2 regions of the Paenibacillus sp. FSL R5-0701 genome follow, and region 1 is predicted to be linked to the other one. Evidence: riboswitches for the same ligand, from Rfam matches in the RefSeq annotation. Region 1 holds a riboswitch; the other holds the start of a gene.
The links. A riboswitch is a leader RNA that binds a small molecule or an ion and turns the genes downstream of it on or off. The one in region 1 is predicted to bind glycine.
Positions count from the first base shown of each region.

Region 1 (7,692 bases):
TCTGGAGTCAGCCAGAGGCGGGGAACTCGAGTACAGTCACAGTTCATGTGAAGAGCCTTCGGGCCAAGCTTGGTGACGAGCCCCATCATCCACGCTGGATTCTGACGGTGTGGGGCAGTGGTTACCGGTTCGTGGGGGAGCCTGAGGAATGAAGTTGAAGTACTGGTTAATGCTTGCCTTCCTCATTGTAATGCTGCTGCCTGTCGCTGCTGGGTGGGCGCTGTACTCCCTGTATAACTATTACAATGATCAGCGTGCCGTAACGGAATATGTAGAGTTGTCCAGACAATTGGCTCCTATTGAACTGGCTTTATCTGACCCGGGACTGTACCAGCTGCACTCGCCTGATGCTTTCGCTGCACTCTCCGAATTGGAGAATGGTCGGGTGAACTTTGATCTGTATTTACCAACAGGGATTCGGGTGTACACATCAGGGGGGAGTACATGGTCTGCTGGAGCTTACACCGTTGGGGGGGCGGAGCTGTATCGTAATTTGTACAACTTACAGATTCGTCATCGTACATTCTCGTTGAAGAAACCCGTATGGGAAAAAGGTGAGTTGGTGGGCATTTACGAAATCGTTATGCTGCGTGGAGATTGGCTGGAAGGCATATCCTTGCGGACTACCTGGGTCATGAGTCTCGCTGCTACTTTCTTTATCCTGTTATACGGAACAATGCTGTGGCTACTATCCCGAAAGCTCTTTCGGCCGATGAAATATCTTATAGAACGAATGGATGCTTTTGCACGGGGAGAGGCTGCTACGGATGTGGTACCTGTTCGTCATGATGAAATGGGCATCTTGCTCCAACAGTTTGATGCAATGCAAGACAAGATCAGACATACTCAGGCCGATGTGGAGAGGGAGCAAAAAGAAAAAGAGCTCATGATCGCCTCGTTATCCCATGATCTGAAAACACCGTTGATGTCCATTAGTGCCTATACGGAAGTACTTAACGGTGATCGTCAACTGAAACGCCTTGAAAGGCAGGAATATCAGGATGTGCTGCTCGGGAATGTGGAGCGGATGAAACAGATGATTAGTGAACTTGAGATGTATACGGCGTTGGGTTCCAGTGAATCGGAGATGGCCATGGTTAAGGTGGAAGGTGAAGAGTTTTTTGATATGCTGCTTGGGAGCTATGAGGGACTTGCCGAGCGTGGTCAGATTGACGTGAAGATGGATGTCCGCACAGATCAACTGTACCGAGTTCATCCCGAACAACTGATGCGCCTGACAGATAATCTGATAAATAATGCACTACGCCACACAAGGACGAACGGTGTAATGGGACTAGGGGTTATTGCTTCAGATTGGGAGCTTCCTGAATGGATTATTCCTTCACTTAGAGCTGAATTGGATAACTACAGGGCGGGAGCAACATTGATCATGGTACAAAACGAAGGTCCTGCTATTCCTGAGGAACAGCTCATTCGTATCTTCGAACCCTATGTTCAACACCAGAATCAGGAGGAGAAGACGTATGCAGGTGGTTCGGGATTGGGATTGAGTATAGCCAAACGGGTTGCAATAAAGCACGGAGGGGATATGCGCATGTGGTCATACGAAGGATATGGAACGCTGGCAGCATGCCGATTGCCTGAACATGGAGAATGTAAACGCAGAGAGGGTGGATAAGATGATGAAAAAAGGATGGATGATGCTGGGTACTGCTGTGTTGGCAGGCGCCCTGCTTGGAGGTTGCGCGGAGAGGGATATGCTGGCTATGTCAGGAGATGAGATGATTGAGAAGGTTGTCTCAGCAGAAACAGAACCCGCCTCGTATTATGCGGAAGGTGTAATGAAGATATGGGCGGATGACAAGCTGACTAACACGATGCAAATTAAGGAATGGGTAGATAGTGAAACCGGACGAAAGCGCACGGAAACATCAGAGAATGGCAATGTCAGTTACGCAGTTAATGATGGAAAGAAGATTATCATATATGAAAAAGAAACAGGGGCAGCATATTCCATGGATGCATCATCTGTGTCACAACAACCTAATCAAACCCAGAAGCAAATATTGCTCGATCAACTAGAGCGGTTACGTACTACGCATGATGTGAATATGATGGGACAGGAGAAACTTCATGGACAGGACGTCATTCATATTGAATTGACACCAAAAGAAGAAGGCGCATTCTCCATATCTTCAGAGTATTGGGTAGATCCCAAAACGTGGATGATTGTCAAAGTAAACAGCGCGTATGGGGATGGAAAATCAGAAATGGTCTATGATCCGATTCAGTATGACCCTGAGTTCACAAAGGATACTTTCGTAATTGATATCCCTAAGGAGGTCGATGTGAAGGACTTGAACGATATGATGCAGAATTCCGAAGTGACCCTAGAGGAAGCGGAAAAAGCGTTGGAACAGCCGTTCCTACAGGACATGAGTGGAGAATTTGAACTATCACGGATCGAAATGTCTACATTGCACGGTGAGCTGAGCAGAGATGAAGTAACCTTGTATTATGTAAGTAACGACAAGGTAGAAGTCAGCCTGACGGTATTCAAGATGCCGGAAGAAAATGTGGACGATACACTAATGCCGGATGAAGCCAAAATTAAGGTTCGTAACACCGAGGGTTCATATATGAAGAGCATTCGGAACATATCATGGAGTGAGAAAGGTTTGCGGTACTCCATCATGGGTGAAAACGAAGGATGGACAAAGGCAAAGCTACAAGCTTGGGCGGAAGAACTGACCCTTCCCAAACCGTCTAGATGAGCTAAAGAATAATAATAAGGTTGCCGCAGAAACGAAGCGGCAGCTTTTTTTGTATATTCTCCTTTTGGTGTGGTGGATATCCATTCGATCTCCTTTCAGTCCATTCCAAAAAGGCAAGAGGGCAACTTCACGTTTACAGTTCAATATGCATATTTATAGAAGACAATCTTGATTTGGTGATGGAGGCAGGAGAAGGGGGCATCGCAGGATGGCTGTTTTATCAACAGGGCCAATAGAAAATAATATAGTGGTGGGAAGCGGCGAGCGTCCTACCCAGAGAATTACGGTAAGGCTGGATAATAGGAATATGATTAGTATTTATACAGTTCTTGTTCAAGGATATTATTTGGTAGGTGTACGCACATTATATATTGAAGAGTTATTCAATGTTCAACCTAATCAGGTAATAACCAAAGATTTTTATGCAAATTTGGACGGGTTTGAATTTGTTTTTACAACGGGCGATGCTACTGTGGAGGATGTGCAGATTTCGGTCTGGGGTAAAAACCAGAATGGAGAACTGGTCACCGCCCACCGTCTCGTATCTGAGGAATTACTGGGTGGATACAGTGCGCTATTTCAGGTGTAACTGGAGCCACTGGCGTGACCGGAGTCACTGGAGGTACTGGGGCTACAGGTGCAACGGGAACGACGGGAGTCACCGGTGTTACAGGTGCGACAGGACTAACGGGGACGACAGGGGTCACTGGAGATACGGGCGTGACAGGACTGACAGGAACGACAGGAGTCACTGGTGCTACAGGTGCAACGGGAGTAACGGGAACGACCGGAGTTACTGGAGATACAGGTGCGACGGGAGTAACGGGAACGACGGGAGTCACTGGAGATACAGGAGCGACAGGACTGACGGGAACGACAGGGGTCACTGGAGATACGGGCGTGACAGGACTGACGGGAACGACTGGAGATACAGGTGCAACAGGTGTGACGGGAGCAACTGGAATTACTGGAGATACAGGCGCGACAGGCGTGACGGGAACGACCGGAATTACTGGAGATACAGGCACGACAGGAGTCACGGGAGCCACCGGAATTACTGGTGATACAGGTGCGACAGGAGTCACGGGAGCCACCGGAGTCACTGGTGATACAGGTGCGACGGGAGCAACCGGAGCCACTGGAGATACAGGTGCAACAGGCGTGACGGGAACGACCGGAATCACTGGAGATACAGGCGCGACAGGCGTGACGGGAACGACCGGAATTACTGGAGATACAGGCGCGACAGGAGTCACGGGAGCCACCGGAATTACTGGAGATACAGGCGCGACAGGAGTCACGGGAGCCACCGGAATTACTGGTATTACAGGTGCGACAGGCGTGACAGGAACGACCGGAGATACTGGTGTTACAGGTGCGACAGGTGTAACGGGAGCAACCGGAATTACTGGTGAAACGGGTGCGACAGGTGTCACAGGCGTTACAGGAACGACCGGAGATACTGGGTCTACAGGTGCAACGGGAGTAACGGGAACGACGGGAGTCACTGGTGTTACAGGCGTAACAGGGGCAACTGGAGGTACCGGGGTTACAGGTGCTACAGGCGTAACGGGAACGACTGGAGTAGCTGGGGTAACTGGTGCTACAGGTGTAACGGGGGCGACCGGAGCTACTGGAGATACAGGTGCAACAGGCGTAACGGGTGCGACCGGAGCTACTGGTGCTACGGGTGCAACGGGAGTTACGGGAAACACGGGAGATACTGGGGTTACAGGTGCAACAGGCGTAACGGGAACGACTGGAGTTACTGGGGTTACAGGCGCGACAGGCGTAACGGGTGCGACCGGAGTAACTGGAGATACGGGTGCAACAGGCGTAACGGGGACGACCGGAGTCACTGGAGATACGGGGGCAACAGGCGTTACAGGAACGACGGGATTCACTGGTGTTACAGGAGCGACAGGACTGACGGGAACGACGGGAGTCACTGGGGCTACAGGTGCGACAGGCGTGACGGGAACAACCGGGACGGCTGGTGTAACGGGAGCAACGGGAGCGACCGGAGTCACTGGTGTTACAGGAGCGACCGGACTGACGGGAACGACAGGGGTCACTGGTGTTACAGGTGCAACGGGAGTAACGGGAACGACGGGAGTCACTGGTGTTACAGGAGCGACAGGACTGACGGGAGCGACCGGAGCCACTGGGGCTACAGGTGCGACCGGATCAACTGCAGCTTCGGCTCCGGCAGACTCTTCCTTGTTTGCTGATAGCCAGACCACGGCGTTGGGTCTTTCATTAGTAGCTGAAACGACGATTCAGACACTTAATGTACCTGTAGTGGCAGGTCAACGCGTGAAAATCGATAATAGTACACAAGTAGCAATAGTTGTAGGGTCTAACTGGAGTATCGCGTATAACATTAACCTGAGACGTAACGGAGTTTTAATTAATCAATTGCAACTCTCACGAACCGGTAATGCTGCCGGCACGTTAAGGTTTCTTTCCTCCAACACTTACGTGGATACATCCCCGGCTACAACGACTAACACATACACGATAAGTATCCAATTTACAACCACTACAAGCGTCACTAGTGCCTCAGCGGAAGTGAGAAATCTGAATGCTATTCGCTTCAGTTAAAATAGACATCGAACTTATGATAATTACACGTTACTTTTGTTGACATATATGATATTGTACATTACTCTATGGGTATACTTGATCAAAAATTTAGAAATATACCAATTCGAATCCAATTAAAATAATACAGCGGATGATAACGAGCGGGAGAGACCTGGCTTAGTCGAGCACAATGGCTAGTGTTCAGGCACCGAAGGAGCAAGCTGCTGCGCACCCGGCGCAGTGGTTAATCTCTCAGGTAAATGTACCATCGTTGGACGCAACTCTGGAGAGTGCGCGAATTGCGCCACCCAAGGGGTATATGATCAGTCTGCCCGGTGACTTTGTCTGTAATTGCAGGCAGTGCACCTTGTCGTGAGACACTACTGATCGTGAAACTCTCAGGTATCGAGGACAGAGAGAGGGCCTAAGGCCTTCTTCTGTCCTTTTTTGATGTCATCATACCCTAAATAAGGGTCATTGTGGATGGAACTCCTGGATCGAAATGACGAATACATTTTACAAAATTGAATCATGATTAATAATGGAGGGTTACAAGGTGCGATTTAAAGATGTTTTCTCAATTATTGGTCCGTCGATGACGGGGCCTTCAAGTTCACATACAGCTGGTGCGGCAAGGTTAGGAAGAATTGCTCGTCAGTGGCTGGGATGTACGCCAGATCGTGCCCGGTTGACGTTATACGGTTCATTCGCTGATACGTATCAGGGGCACGGAACAGACCTGGCACTGATCGGCGGTCTGCTGGACTATGTCACAGACGATCCGCGTATCCCGGATGCGGAGCGATACGCAGAGGAAGCGGGCATGGAGGTTGAGTTTTATACAAGTGGCCTGCCTGCTCCTCATCCAAATACGGTCAAAATTGAGTTGTGGCATGGAGAACGTGCCTGCTCCTTAATCGGTGCATCCATTGGTGGTGGCAGTGTATCAGTGCATTCGATGAATGATTTTCGTGTTCAGATTAGTGGTGAGTTCCCAACACTGGTTCTGCGGCATGCGGATAAAGCGGGCGTACTCGCGTCAGTGACGTCCACGATCAGTTCATCCGGGGTTAACATCGGGTATATGCAGGTGGACCGGAAAGCCCGTGATGGCGAAGCACTCACCGCGATGGAAATGGATGGTGTGCCTAATCCTGATATGCTCAAGCGTCTAAAGGAGCTGGGCCATGTGCTGGACATTCGTGTTATCGATTTGAAGAGCGGAGTTGATTCGGATGCGGTTTAAACATTTGCACGAACTGAATACGATCTGTACAGCAGAATCCAAAACCATCGCTCAGCTGATGATCGAGGAGCAGGTTCAGGAGACCAATACACCGGAAGCGGATGTTGTGAAGCAGATGTCTGAATATTATCAGGTGATGAAGGAAGCGGTACGCAAAGGGTTAACGGAAGATACAACATCACGCAGTGGGTTAACGGGTGGAGACGGTAAAAAAATGGCCGAGTACATTCGCAAGGGTGAGACTTGTTCAGGAGATGCTTCCGCACTTGCCATGGCGTATGCCCTGTGTGTATCTGAAGTGAATGCCTCCATGGGCCGGATTGTGGCAACACCAACAGCCGGTTCCTGTGGTATTATCCCGGGTGTGTTTATCAGTTCACAGGAGCGATTTGGCTGGACGGATGAACATTTGGTGAACGGGTTGTTCTGTGCGGGAGCAATTGGTTATGTTATTGCCAACAATTCATTTATCTCCGGTGCCGAAGGTGGCTGTCAGGCGGAAGTGGGTTCCGCTATTGGCATGGCTGCGGGTGCCATGGTTGAACTGCGTGGAGGTACACCGGAACAGGTCGTTCATGCCGTTGGTTTGGCGTTAAAAAATACACTGGGCCTTATCTGCGATCCGGTCGCAGGCCTCGTTGAAATCCCGTGCATCGTCCGTAATGGACTGGGTGCAGTCACGGCGCTGGCTGCGGCTGACATGGCCCTGGCCGGAGTGCGTAGTGCTATTCCATCAGATGAAGTCATCGACGTTATGCTGGAAGTAGGCAGTGCGATGCCGAGCCGCCATCGGGAGACAGCCCAGGGCGGGTTGGCCCAGACGCCAACCGGCCGCAAAATGATGCAAAAGCTGGCTAAACCAAAGGCAAAGCGTGCAGAGCCTGAGCCGGAGTCGAAGCCAGCAGATTCTGACACAACTACAAGTGGGGCGGACAATGCTCAAGTGGACAAGGATACTCAGGTTTAAGCTGAACCGGGACCACCTATATATAAATCAGTGACATTATTATGTATAACGGCGAATACAAAAATACAAAAACAAGCGTCCGCGAACCCGAATCCGGGTTATGCAGGACGCTTGTTTTATGCTGCAGATGAAGCGAAGATAGGCTACTTAGATGTGGC
Region 1 covers NZ_CP150230.1:506,399-514,090, forward strand. The annotation lists gene MKZ13_RS02455 (response regulator transcription factor) at 1-152, shown strand, start outside; gene MKZ13_RS02460 (HAMP domain-containing sensor histidine kinase) at 149-1,639, shown strand; gene MKZ13_RS02465 (hypothetical protein) at 1,575-2,735, shown strand; gene MKZ13_RS02470 (hypothetical protein) at 2,944-3,324, shown strand; gene MKZ13_RS02475 (collagen-like triple helix repeat-containing protein) at 3,456-5,339, shown strand; glycine riboswitch at 5,474-5,598, shown strand; gene sdaAB (L-serine ammonia-lyase, iron-sulfur-dependent subunit beta) at 5,878-6,567, shown strand; gene sdaAA (L-serine ammonia-lyase, iron-sulfur-dependent, subunit alpha) at 6,557-7,534, shown strand.

Region 2 (7,692 bases), 2.3 Mb from region 1:
CCGGCAAGCTCCGGATAATCACGTCCGAGTTCGTAACCACCAATAAAGCCTGCATCCAGCAGTTTCAACTGAAGAGCATCCACGTCTGTTCCTTCAGGAAGTTTAATCACAAACTCATTGAATGTTGGTGCATTAAACGTCAGGCTAACACCAGGAATCGCAGTTAATGTATTCAGGGTGTAATGGCTCTTTTGCAGATTTAGATCCGCTACATCGATCATTCCTTGTTTCCCCATGATGGACATATAGACAGATGCGCTGAGTGCAAGCAAAGCCTGGTTGGAACAGATGTTGGATGTCGCCTTTTCGCGGCGGATATGCTGTTCACGTGCTTGCAGTGTGAGTACAAAACCACGTTTGCCGTTGCGATCGGTTGTCTGGCCTACAATTCGGCCAGGAATTCGGCGCATATGAGGCTTGGATACGGCGAAATATCCGCATGTTGGACCGCCGAGTGAAGCGGCGATGCCGAGGGGCTGCGCATCACCTACAACGATGTCGGCACCTAGCTTGCCTGGGGCTTCCAGCAGACCCAGCGATAGCGGGTTGGCACTTACAACGAGCAGTCCCTTGTGCGCATGCACCAGGTCGGCAGCCTGCTTTACATTTTCCACGGCACCGAAGAAGTTCGGGCTCTGGATCATGACAGCAGCGGTATCGTCCGATATGGCGGCTTGCAGGGCATCCCAATCAGTGACGCCATCCTTATAACCAATCTCAACAATCTCCAGACGGAGTCCGTGCGCATACGCCTGCAATACCTGACGGGCTTCCGGATGAACGGTACGGGATACGATGAGCTGTTTGCGACGAGTTGCCGCTGCGGCCAGATTACCTGCTTCTGCGAAGGCCGTTGCACCGTCATACATGCTGGCATTGGCTACAGCCATACCGCTTAATTCACAGATGTAGGATTGAAATTCGAAAATGGCCTGTAGTTCACCTTGGCTGATCTCAGGCTGATAAGGTGTGTAGGCGGTGTAAAACTCGGAACGGGAAATGACATGATTGATGACGGAAGGAACATGATGATCGTATATACCTGCGCCGAGGAAGCTGGCGTGTGTTTCAAAATTGGCGTTGGCGCCAGCTTGTTTGGACATGTGACGTGTCAGCGCATATTCATCAAGTTTGGAGGATACGGGCAGCTCGCCCTGATAACGGATCTCTTTTGGAATGTCCTGAAACAAATCCTCCAGCGTATCCACACCGATGGTTGCGAGCATGGCGCTCTGATCTTGCTCAGTCATGGGAATGTAACGGTGCTTGCTCATGCTTGATCAGCTCCTTGAGTAGGTGTCTTCGACGTACGTGTCCGTTTATGAAAAGGGGTCTTCACGACCTCCGCTTTCAGTTTCTTGCCGCGGATCTCAATCTCAAGCGGGGTTCCCAGCGCAGCGTATTTGCTGTCGATGAGGGCAAGCCCCAGATTACGCTTCAATGTAGGTGATTGCGTGCCTGTTGTCACTTCACCAATCTGTACGCCTTCGGCGTAAATCGGATAGTGGGGGCGGGGAATACCGCGCTCCAACACTTCGATGCCGACCAGTTTGCGGGCGGGCCCGTCAGTTTTTTGCTGTAACAAGGCTTCGTGTCCGATAAAAGGTCCGGCATTCAGCTTCACAAACATACCTACGCCAGCTTCGAGTGGAGAGATAGTTGCCGACAATTCCTGTCCATACAGGGGGAGCCTTGCTTCAAAGCGTAATGTGTCCCGGGCACCAAGTCCGGTCGGTACAAGTCCGTGACCTTCACCGGCTTGCATTAATCCATTCCAGACCACAGCAGCCTGGTCCGCAGGAACATATAGTTCAAAGCCATCTTCACCGGTATATCCGGTACGGGACAACAGTAATTTTACTCCACATACTTCAGCATCCTGCACAAAACGAAACGGTTCAATCGAGCTTACATCCGTATCTGTAACTTTCCCGATAATGTCTACAGCCAGTGGACCTTGCAAGGCGAGCAGCGCCGTTTGCTCCGAATCGTTGGTCATGCTTACGCCAGGGATCAAGTGCTCTTGCAGCCACGCCCAATCCTTGTCGATGTTGGAGGCGTTAACGACGAGCATATAATGCTGATCTTCCAGCTTATACACGAGCAGATCATCCACCACACCGCCATCTGGATAACACATCAGGGTGTACTGGGCTTGACCGGGAACCAGCGTGGTCACATCATTGGTCATCATTTGTTGCAAAAAAACTTCAGCCTGCTCACCCTGTACTGTGAATTCGCCCATATGGGATACATCAAACAGCCCAGCACGCTCGCGCACCGCTTCATGTTCTTTCTGGATTCCGCTAAATTGTACCGGAAGCTCCCAGCCTCCAAAATCAATGCACCGTACGCCTTCGTATTGCTGATACAGTGGGAAGAGTGGTGTTCTAAGCAAATCGGACATCAAATCACCTCGTCATAGGCCGTCAGCCGGCCGGATATACAATCGTGGATCAATGAACCAAGGTATTTTTAAATTTTCAGCTAGATATTTTCATCACATAAGTATGGTAAGGGCAGCTATGGCAGCGCCGTTCTACATCCTGTTTTTCGTTTTTTGGGAAAAAGGAAAAGGACAGGCCAAAGAATCGGCATGCCAAGTAGCACGCTTATTCTAAGGCTCTGTCCCTTGTACCTGAGAGTTACCCCGCTACGTTGTGCAGCAGGTTTCCCCTTGGGTGATCATAACGCCCGCACAGGGCGAATAGATGCTCTCCAGAGTTGCGTCCCGTAAAAGTCCTTTTGCCTGAGAGATTCACCTCCGCTTATCGGTGGTTTACTCCTTCGGCGTTACCTCATGTACATCCCGAATCGGGTGTCACGGGTAATCTCTCCCTTTACATTCATCCGCGGGTATAACATAGTCCAATAAACACATTTACTCCTTTCATTAAAACGTGAATCCACTACCGATGTCAAGAACGATATCATAGATAATGATTTAAAACCGAATATTTAATTTAGTTTTTATGTTATTGTTCGTATATTTAAAAAGACTACGCTTACTATTCTAATATTCACCAGTATATGAAGAAAGAGTGTAATCCGGTTACAGGATTTAGAGGTGTTCAGTAAATAAATTGTGAGGTATCTTGACATTTGATTCAAAAATATCATACGCTATGTTCTGGGAAAAAGGTTAAGGTCAAAGAACGCATGCACTCATTTAATGAAAAGCGAGGCGGATATCGATGAGCGAATTGAAAAGTGATTTCCTGTACAGTGAAGAGCACGAATGGGTGCAAACCGTAGGGGAGGATACTGTACGTATTGGCATTACCGAGTTCGCGCAGCATCAGCTGGGTGACATTGTGTTTGTGGAATTGCCTGACCTTGAAACCAATGTAAAAGCAGAGGACAGCATTGGAACGATCGAATCGGTCAAAACGGTGTCGGACTTGTTCTCTCCCGTCACAGGTTCAATTATTGCAGTCAATGATTCGTTGCAGGACTCCCCTGAACTTGTGAACAGCTCTCCTTACGAGGAAGGCTGGATGATTGAGATCCGTGTTGAGGGAGATCTGACAGCAGCATTGTCTACATTGATGAATGCAGACGCGTATCGGAAACATACGGAAGAATAGTTTTAACGAACTTGTACTTATTAACATATATTTTATAACCAAATGAAATGAGCTTCATATTGTTTTGACCTGTGTGAGCCGGATGCTTGCACAGGTTTTTTGTGCTTTAAAAGAATGGTTTTGAATGTGGATTGTAACAGATTGTGGATGTGAATCACCTGATTGGACCAAGCTATAGGTTAGAAAATGATTCTGGAAATGATAAAAGTCATAGGCGAAAAAATCCTTGTGTACCAATGGGTTCAGTCATTATGCATCAATTAAAACGATTACATAACCTAATGTTGTCATCATTGTTCATGACGAAAGTACGCTTTCATTTCATTGAACAGGAGAGCATTCTCGCTTAGGATTACAGCAGGGGAGAAATGATACCCCTTTCATAAATCATAATCACTTGATCCAAGGAGGATAATACAATGAGTAATTTGGACCAATCGTCCAATTCCAAAGGTGGGCTACGGGTTGGTGTTCAGCGTTTTGGCCGATTCCTGAGTGGTATGGTCATGCCAAATATGGGAGCGTTCATCGCCTGGGGATTAATTACGGCTCTGTTCATTCCAACAGGCTGGTTCCCTAACGAGACGCTTGCACAGCTAGTTGATCCGATGATCAAATATTTGCTGCCACTGTTAATTGGTTACACCGGAGGTACGATGGTGCATGGTCAGCGTGGTGGTGTCGTGGGTGCCATTATGACCATCGGGGTCATCGTGGGTAGTGATATCCCGATGTTCCTCGGTGCCATGATTGCCGGACCACTGGCAGCATGGATCATTAAAAAGTTTGATAAATCCATTGAAGGTAAAGTTAGAGCCGGATTTGAAATGCTGGTTAACAACTTCTCAGCCGGTATTATTGGCGGGATCTTGGGGATTTTTGCGCTACTGGGCATCGGGCCTGCTGTAGAAGCGATTAGCAAAGTATTGTCTGCCGGGGTACAAGGCTTAATGAATCTGGGCTTGTTACCGCTGGTCAACCTAATCATTGAACCAGGTAAAGTATTGTTCCTGAACAATGCAATCAACCACGGGATTCTGACACCAATTGCAACAGATCAAGCGAGAGAATTAGGGCAATCCGTATTATACATGCTTGAATCGAACCCGGGTCCGGGACTTGGTATCTTGCTTGCTTACTGTTTCTTCGGACGCGGAATGGCCAAATCTTCTGCACCGGGTGCTGTTATCATTCATTTCTTCGGGGGAATTCATGAGATCTACTTCCCTTACATTTTGATGAGACCGATTCTGATTCTTGCCGCAATTGCGGGTGGCGTCGCAGGTACATTAACATTCATGCTCACTGGAGCAGGACTTGTTTCGGCACCATCACCGGGTAGTATTATCGCGTATTTCCTCTTAACACCAAAAGGTGGATACCTGCCGATGCTCGCAGGGGTGCTTGTAGCAGCAGTTGTATCCTTCCTGGTTGCAGCAGTGTTGCTGAAAACGGGTAAACAAAAGGACGAAGATCTGGAGTCCGCATCCAGTCGGATGAAAGACATGAAGAGTCAAGGAACCGTGCCAAACGCTGGTATTACGGCTAATCAACGTGAAGCAGACAGAGTCGCAGATATGGCTTCTTCTACAGTGAAAACAGATGTGAAGAAAATTGTCTTCTCCTGTGATGCAGGCATGGGGTCGAGTGCCATGGGCGCTTCCATTCTACGCAAGAAGATGAAGGCAGAGGGGATTGACGTTACGGTGACCAATACGGCTATCAGTGATATCCCGCCGGATGCAGATGTGGTAATTACACAACAAGTATTAACCGATCGTGCCCGCTCCGTAGCGCCGAACGCAGAACATATATCCATCGACAACTTCCTAAAAAGCCCGGAATACGATGCGCTCGTTGAACGTCTAAAGTAATTGCACGCATTCGTTTTCCCTGAGCCGGAGGCTGAGATATGAGTATTACCAAAAGACAACGTGAAATCGTGGAGTTTCTGCTGGAGCATCCACATGAAGTCACTGCCGGCGAAATCGCCGTTGAAGTAAAGGTCAGTACCCGAACGGTTCACCGGGAGCTGCAAATGATTGAACAATGGCTTGAACCTTTGGGCATGAGGCTGGAAAAAAAATCAGGAACCGGTATCCGAATCGATGCCAGTTCCGATGATCTGGCTGTATTGCGCAAGCAACTAGAGGGTAAAGAATATGTAGAGTTTACGCCAGAAGAGCGTAAGCTCTTCATGCTTTGCATCTTGCTGGATGAACCGGAGCCTGTAAAGTTACTCGCCTTGGCTTCGGATCTGAAAGTGACCGTATCCACCGTAACCACGGATCTGGACGATCTGGAGTCACGGATCCGTCAGGCGGGACTAAAGCTGGTTCGCAGACGTGGATATGGCGTCAAGATTAACGGAAGTGAGACGATTCATCGCACAGCCATAGCTGCACTTGCTCTCGAATTTTTGGATGAGTCCGACCTGTTCGGAAGACAGCCAGAACAAGGGGGCTCCGTCGTAAACCAAAAACTGTTGGATATGATTGGACACGGTGATGTGCTTACGGTCGAAAATGCGTTATGGCAACCAGACATCGAATGGCTGGAGAACATCCCGGAACGCCAATACATGAAGCTGCTGATTCAATTATCCGTAGCGGTTGTACGTATTCGTAAAGGCTTTGGCATTGGCCGTATGTCTCCACAAGAGAACACGGGAGATAAAGTTGCAGAGCAAGATGAGATGAAGGTTCCACCTTATATGGCTTCCCGCTTGTGTGGTGTGTTATCCACCCAACTGGGACTGACATTCTCCCAAGATGAGCAAGCTTATTTTCACAGACTATTAATTGAGACAGAGCAGCGGATTCACTCTTCACGGCTGTTGCCAATAGACGACTTGATATTACTGGACAGGGTACATTCACTGATTGATCAGATGCAGGCGAGAACACATTATGCCTTTCATGAGGATCGGTTGCTTCGTGAAGGTCTGCTTGGTCATATGCAACCTGTAATGGAGCGAATTGAAGGGCAACAGATGATTCGTAATCCGCTACTGCAGCAGATTCGCAAGGATTATGATTCACTCTTCGAAGAAGTCAAACAATCCGTGCATCAAGCTTGGCCAGGTACTGACGTTCCGGATGAGGAAATTGGTTTCTTAGTCATGCACTTTGGCGCTTCCATCGAGAGGTTACGTGCATTGAAACGGGAGATCAGGGCCATCATCGTGTGTACAAGCGGAATCGGATCATCACGCATGCTTTCCAGCCGATTATCCAAGGAGATTCCCGAAATTCGGATCATGGACAGCGTGTCCTGGTATGAAGCTGCCCGGATGCCTACAGATCAATATGATCTGGTCTTATCCACTGTCGATCTGCCGATGGATGAGCATCAGTATTACAAAGTGAGTCCACTACTTACGGCGGAAGAGAGCGAGCGTCTGCGTCATTTTATCCGAACAACAACATTACAACAACAGCATAATAACCCTTGTGAAATAGAGGTTCAGACGACAAGTCGTTATTCTGACCCTGACGGAATGGAAGCTATTTTAGTTGAGATCGTCCGAATTATTGGAAAGTTTCAGGTGTATCCGCTGGATAACCAAGATATCGGATTCTATAAAACGGTGTATGCGATGTGCAACGTACTCCATGGATCTGGTGTGTTGAGGGAACCGGAGGAGGTCGCAAAACGGTTGGAGGCACGTGAGGCAGTGGGGAGTCAGAAGATTCCCGGCACAAGACTTGCGCTGTTTCATACACGCAGTGAGGGGATCTACAGGCCGTCCATTAGCTTGTTTCAGCTCACTGAGCCACTCCTTCGTACGCCGGATGATCCGGCAGGAGTTACCCATGTCCTCTTGATGCTCGGTCCCAGAGAATTATCCAAGGAAAGCCTGGAGGTTCTCAGTGAGATCAGCGCCCTGTTATTACAGGAAGAAATGATTACATTGCTGGAAAAGGGAATCAGGGATGAACTCATTCATTACCTGTCCCAGGAACTCGTTGGATTTTATCGCAGTAAAACCGAAATTGGAGGTCAACCATTATGAGTATGTTAACAACAGATAAAGTCATCATGAATGCGACGGCTCAGGATAAATACGAAGCGATTCGCATGGCAGGACAGATTCTGAAGGATG
Region 2 covers NZ_CP150230.1:5,381,568-5,389,259, reverse strand. The annotation lists gene gcvPA (aminomethyl-transferring glycine dehydrogenase subunit GcvPA) at 1-1,274, opposite strand, end outside; gene gcvT (glycine cleavage system aminomethyltransferase GcvT) at 1,271-2,407, opposite strand; glycine riboswitch at 2,728-2,850, opposite strand; gene gcvH (glycine cleavage system protein GcvH) at 3,195-3,587, shown strand; gene MKZ13_RS23775 (PTS mannitol transporter subunit IICB) at 4,007-5,461, shown strand; gene MKZ13_RS23770 (BglG family transcription antiterminator) at 5,500-7,602, shown strand; gene MKZ13_RS23765 (PTS sugar transporter subunit IIA) at 7,599-7,692, shown strand, end outside.
Region 2: linked by a shared signal. The riboswitch ahead of gcvT (glycine cleavage system aminomethyltransferase GcvT) and the one ahead of sdaAB (L-serine ammonia-lyase, iron-sulfur-dependent subunit beta) in region 1 are both predicted to bind glycine.